DNA from 2 places in the Desulfovibrio intestinalis genome. Region 1 is predicted to be linked to the other one. Evidence: riboswitches for the same ligand, from Rfam matches in the RefSeq annotation. Region 1 holds a riboswitch; the other holds the start of a gene.

Region 1 (3,142 bases):
CTATGGCCTAGCGGGTAGCTTGGCTGATGGCACGCAAGCAGCGGCATAAGCAAAAACCGCATCATGGCCGCCTCCGCACCAGCAGGGCAAAAAACGGACCGCCCAGAAGAGCCGTCACCACACCCACGGGCAATTCCTGCCCCCCATCCAGCACACAGCGGGCCAGCACGTCGGCCCAAACAAGCAGCACCCCACCGCCAAAAAATGCTCCAGCCAGCAGAGGGCCGTGACCGCAGCCCAGCACAAGGCGCAGCACATGAGGCACAACCAGACCCACAAAGCCGATAACTCCGGCTATGGCCACGCAACCCGCCGTCATGCAGCTTGCCCCGGCCAGCAGCCAAAGCCGCGCCCGCCCCACATGCAGACCAAGCTGGGCAGCCTGCTCGTCGCCCAAGGTCAGCACGTCCAGCGCCCGCCACCCCCAAACAACCGCCGCAAGACCGGGCACAAGGGTTGCCAGCAACAAGGGCAGACTGTCCCAGCCACGCCCCTGAAAAGACCCCATAATCCAAAAAACTATGCTGGTTACAGACTCTTCATTGAGCGCCTTGATCAGGGCCACCAGCGCGCCAAGAAAAGCTGCCACGGCAATGCCCGCAAGTATGACGCTCTCACGCCTGAATCCGCCGTCGCCCCTGCCGAGCCACAAGGCTCCTGCCAGTGCCAGCAGTGCGCCCAGCAAGGCAGCGGGAGCCACAAGAGCCGCCGACCCCGGCAATGAAATATGCAGTGCCGACAACGGGCCGCTTAACGCCGCGCCGATGATTCCCCCAAGGGCGAGAGCCATGCTCGCGCCACAGGCCGCTCCGGCAGAAATACCCAGCGTAAAGGGATCAGCCAAAGGATTGCGCAACACCCCCTGCAAAGCCACGCCCGCTACCGCCAAGGCTCCACCGCACAAGGCTGCAAGGCACACGCGGGCAAGACGAATCTGCCCCACTACCAGCATAAGTGCCGTCTCCTGCGGCGGTGCGGCCAGCCCCAATTGCGCGGCCAAAGCGTGAAAAACCTGCCCTGCCGATAGTGAAACCGGCCCCGGCAGGCAGGCCAGCGGCAAGGAAACAAGCCACAGCAGCGCCAGAACCGCAAACGCGGGCCACAGGCGTGCAGAAGTATGTACGGAAGGGGAGGAGGAATATGGTATCGCGGTCATGCCCGCCCTTTGCAGACCCAGCGTGAACCGCATGGGCATAAAAAAGGCCTCTTCCGCCACAAAACACTAGCTGTTTCATGAAGGAAGAGGCCCGTATTTCCTCAATCCTGCCGGCAAAATCCCGTTGCCGTGGCGGCTCAGGCCGCAACCCCGGCCCGTCACAAAATAGTGGGGCCGTGGGGCAAGGCAGGTCTTCCGGCTTGGCTCCCTTTCACCGGCCTTCCCGTTTCCAGTGGCGCTGTATGGTGCGAGGTTCATGAGCCTTACGGCGGCGGGTCCGCTCCCGCATCTCACGGGATTCCCTTTTCAAGCCGGGCAACCCGGCTACCATTGCCGCGCCTACTGTAGGCGGGGGCGGCAGGCCTGTCAATGCCGGGCAAACATATGCAAAAGAACCGGACAAAAAGCACCACACCACTATTGTTTTTGCGCTTTTGCCGGGCTAACATGCGGGAGATTTTTACAAATCTCGAAGGGATGTATATGAACATTGCGTATGACGGATTTTTCCTGAAAGAAGGCCTTCAAAGCCTGGGGCACACGCTCATTGATCTTTCGCCTTACAGGGAGAAAAACCTCACACAAACCCTCGCCAGCTTAGACTCTCAAGTGGACATCGTGCTGGTGGAACTTTTTGGAGGCAAAAAACTTCCTTCTGACCTGCATCAATGCCAAACCCGTCTGGCGGCATACTGCATTGACTCAAGCATCAACGCTTTCTGGCTCGAACATATCTGCAAGGCCTTCGACGATGTTTTCGTCGATCAGCTAGAAACGGTCTCAACCCTGCGCAAAGCTGGAATCAAGGCTTTATGGCTGCCTCTCTGTGCTCAGAAGGCGGAGTTCCGGTCTCCACCACCGCAAAAAAAATACGATATCTCCTTTGTAGGTACCAATACCCCGCAACGACCCAAAAGATACAACATCCTCAACCTGCTGTTGCAAAACTATGACGTGCACATCCGTCAGGACGTCAGCAACAGAGAAATGCTTGATATTTTTTCAGAATCCCGAATAGTCCTGAACGAAAACCTTTTTGACGGACTCACCCTGCGAATTTTTCAGGGGCTTGCCTCAGGCAGCCTGCTACTTACCGAAGCCTGGGGTGCTGGCACGCAGCAGCATTTTACCGACGGACAGCACCTTGTCTGTTACACGCCGCAAACGCTCCTCCCCTTGGTGAAGCGCATTCTGGAGCGGCCAGAAACCTACGCGCCCATCGCTCAGGCAGGGCAAAGCATTTGTCGCCAAAAACATACTTCAGAGATTCGTGCGGCCCAAATGCTGTCTGCTCTTGAAAACAATAGCGCGCGCACGGCGCGGCCTAGCGCCACAGAACGCCAGTATGGCGAAGCCAAGGCGCATTGCCTGCGCTGCCTGCGGTTCGGCGGGCATGCCTTACCAGCAATGCAGAGTTTGAAACAGGTTGCCGTGCTGGCGCAGCCAGGCGACAAGAATCAGCCGACAAGCAGCGCGGCAGATGCGTTGCGCACTCTTGCAGACATGAACCTGCGGCAGGGCCGCATCGGCCAAGCCAAAGAGTTGTATCAGGCCGCGTGTGATGCTGGCGACAGGCTTCTTGCCGGTCTTAAACTTGGCATGGCCCATCTGGCCGAAAATAACGTGCCCCTGGCCCAAATTGCGGTTGCACGAGCGGTGGAAAACATGCCCAAGGCGCAGCTGATACGTCACAAACATATCCTGCCGCTATTGGCAGCAGCTCACAACGAAGCGGATATGTTTCTGGTGCTGGCCCATATTTTTTACGCGCTGGGCAGAAGTATGGACACCGGATTCTGGAAGCAGACACCTGATCTCTGCCCGGACACGGCTCTGGAGCTGGCACATATGTCCTGGAATCTGTCACCCAGCCCAGAAAGTATGGACCTTTTGCTGAAGGCGGCGGGAGACCTGGGCGGGGAATTGCTGCCCGAACTACTGGATGCTGTACTTAAAGGCCTGCTTGAAGACCGCCATATTGTGCAC
Region 2 (3,142 bases), on a different contig from region 1:
GCATGAAGTGTGTAAAGGCAGAACAGCAACACAAAAGGCAAGAAAGAATGTGCATGTAGTCGAGCATAATACACCACAACAAAGGCGCTCGCCAGATATTCCGGTAACCGAATGATACAAAAAGGGCGCTCCCAGTGGAAGCGCCCTTCATATCTTTTTCTAAAAACGGACTAGCCGTTTTCGCTTTCTTCGAACTTCTGCTTGAGCAAGTCGCCCAGGCTCTGGCCCGATTCCTGCGGCCCGGAATGGAATTCCTTGGGCTTGCGGCGTTCTTCCACTTCCTGAATCTGCTTGATGGACAGACCAAGGCGGCGTTCTTCAGCGCTGACGTGGATGACCTTGGCCTGGATTTCCTGGCCTTCTTTGTAGATTTCAGCCGGGGTCTTGACCTTTTTGCCAGACAGCTCGGAAACATGCACCAGGCCTTCAATGCCTTCTTCCACTTCAACAAAGAGGCCGAAGTCGGTGATGTTGGTCACGATGCCCTTGATGGTGCAACCCACGGGGTAGGTGGTGGGCACATGGCCCCAGGGATCGTCCACCAGCTGCTTGACGCCGAGGGTGAACTTTTCGCTTTCCTGATCCACGGTCAGTACTTTGGCCTGCACGGTATCGCCGACCTTGTACATTTCGTTGGGATGACGCACCTTCTTGGTCCAGGAAATATCGGACACATGAATGAGGCCGTCGATGCCGTCTTCGATACCAATGAACATGCCAAATTCGGTGATGTTCTTGATAACGCCTTCAAGCACGGTGCCTTCAGGATAACGTTCAGCCACGAGTTCCCAAGGATTGGGACGCACCTGCTTCATGCCGAGGCTGATGCGCTTCTTGTCGCCGTCCACACCCAGGATGACCACTTCGACTTCGTCGCCGGTGTGAACCATCTGGGAAGGATGACGCAGCTTGCGGGTCCAGGACATTTCAGAAATGTGCACAAGACCTTCAACGCCGGCTTCCAGCTCAACAAATGCGCCGTAGTCAACCAGGTTGGTGACTTTGCCGGAGCACTTGGCGCCTTCGGGGAAGCGGGCAGAAATGTCCTGCCACGGATCGGGCACGAGCTGCTTGAGGCCCAGGGAGACCTTGTTGTTGTCGCGGTCAAAGGAAAGCACCTTCAAGGTCAGTTCCTGACCGATGGTGATCATTTCCTTGGGATGACGGATGCGCTTCCAGCTCATGTCGGTGATGTGCAGCAGGCCGTCGAGGCCGCCCAGGTCCACGAACACGCCGTATTCGGTGATGTTCTTGGCCTTGCCCTGCACAGTCTGGTTTTCTTCGAGGGTGCGCAGCAGATCCTGACGCTTGGAATCGCGTTCTTCTTCAAGCAGCACGCGGCGCGAAACAATAACATTGCTGCGGCGGCGGTTGATCTTGAGCACGCGGAATTCGAACTCCTGGTTGACCAGGGCGTCCATGTCCGGCACGGGGCGCAGATCCACATGAGAACCGGGCAAAAATGCCTCGACTCCGCCGATGTCCACAGTGTAGCCGCCCTTGATGCGACGTACGATGTGGCCGGTGATGACCCTGTTGTTTTCCTGCACGTCTTCGAGCTGATCGAAGACCTGCATGCGTTTGGCCTTTTCAAAAGAAAGGGTAATGGTGCCGTCGTTTTCGTTCTTGCGAACAACGTACACGTCCACCTTGTCGCCCACGGCAACGACCATGTTACCAGCGGGATCGCGGAATTCAGCCGCGGGAATCTGACCCTCGGACTTGAAGTTCACGTCCACCAATACATTGTCTTCGTCCACGCGAACGATTTCGCCCTTGGTGATAGAGCCTTCTTCAAGGTCGCCAAAATCGGAAGTGAGGTAGTTTTCGAGAGCACTCTCGAAATTCATTTCGGTTTCGTGCCCGGTTTCCAAGCCTGCCATATGTCCAGCCTCCAAACATGATTTCCCTTTTTAAAGGGAGGTCGCATATGTAGCAGAAATTTGACGGAAGAACAAGGAAAAATAAGCTCAGATCGGCCAAGGAAGCCACAAAGCGGCCACCCAACAGGACTTGGGGACAACACGCAGTGCAACCGCCTGCCCTCCTTGACATTTGGCGCGCCCTGTTGTCCTGTACTCTTTTGGCGGGGAATTTCGTGCAAATCGAAAACAGTCGCGCTGCGGTAAGAGGGGACAAGGTTTCTTTTCGCCTGCTCAAGGTGGGCGGCGTTTGACAGCCAATCGCGCAAGCGGTGAAGGCGAAACCAAGGCGCGGGCACACAGCCCCACAACCCTCAAGTCCGAACATCCGCCGGGGCCAGAGCCCTTTTGCGAACCTTTCAACGCGATATTGAGGAGGTTGCCATGCCACGCACCCTGTCACATTTCGGGCTTCGCCCACTACTCTTTCTCCTGCTGCTGCTCGCGGCGCTCAGCCTTACCGGCACAAGCCACGCTTCCGGTGAAGCCGCACCCAAGGAAGGCATTTTGCTGGTGGCCTTTGGAACCAGCGTTCCCGAGGCTCAGCCCGCCTTCAAGGCTGTGGATGCGGAATTCAAAAAAGCTTTCCCCGGCGCGCCTGTGGTCTGGGCCTACACTTCACAGATCATCCGTAAAAAACTGGCCGAACAGGGTCAGCCTGTGGGCGGCATCAGCGACGGCTTGGCCCAGTTGGCCAAGGACGGCGTGAAAGTTGTGCGCGTGCAGTCGCTGCACGTTTTGGCCGGTGAGGAATTCACCGCTCTGGAACGGGCCGTGCTGCTTGACGTGAGCAAAAATCCCGGCCGCTTTGAGTCCGTATTTATGGGCCGTCCCATGCTGGAATCCAAGGGCGATGCCCAGGAACTGCTGGCTGCCATCAAGGCCGACACCAAGAGCGCCCGCGGCAAAAATACCGCCCTTGTGCTTATGGGTCACGGCCAGAGCCACGGCCGCGCCGACCTGGCATTTGAAGGCGTGTACGCTGTCTTCAAGTCCACTGACAAAAATATCCATATGGCCACTGTGGAAGGGGCGCGCAATTTTGACGACATGCTTGAAGGCCTCAAGGCCGCCAAGATCAAGCATGTGGTTATCGCTCCCCTGATGCTGGTAGCTGGCGACCACGCCCGCAACGACCTTGCAGGCGACGAGGACGATTCCTGGGCCACACAGCTCAAAAAAGCAGGAATCAAGGTTGACGCCCACCTGAAAGGCCTTGG

What was found. A riboswitch is a leader RNA that binds a small molecule or an ion and turns the genes downstream of it on or off. The one in region 1 is predicted to bind cobalamin.
Region 2: another riboswitch for cobalamin. It lies ahead of HNQ38_RS13140 (sirohydrochlorin cobaltochelatase); the one in region 1 lies ahead of HNQ38_RS01810 (FecCD family ABC transporter permease).

Annotation. Positions count from the first base shown of each region.
Region 1 covers NZ_JACHGO010000001.1:409,464-412,605, reverse strand. Annotated here, with positions in the region: gene HNQ38_RS01810 (FecCD family ABC transporter permease) at 62-1,156, opposite strand; cobalamin riboswitch at 1,325-1,504, opposite strand; gene HNQ38_RS01805 (glycosyltransferase family protein) at 1,640-3,142, shown strand, end outside.
Region 2 covers NZ_JACHGO010000009.1:73,656-76,797, forward strand. Annotated here, with positions in the region: gene HNQ38_RS13135 (30S ribosomal protein S1) at 171-1,883, opposite strand; cobalamin riboswitch at 2,050-2,272, shown strand; gene HNQ38_RS13140 (sirohydrochlorin cobaltochelatase) at 2,307-3,142, shown strand, end outside.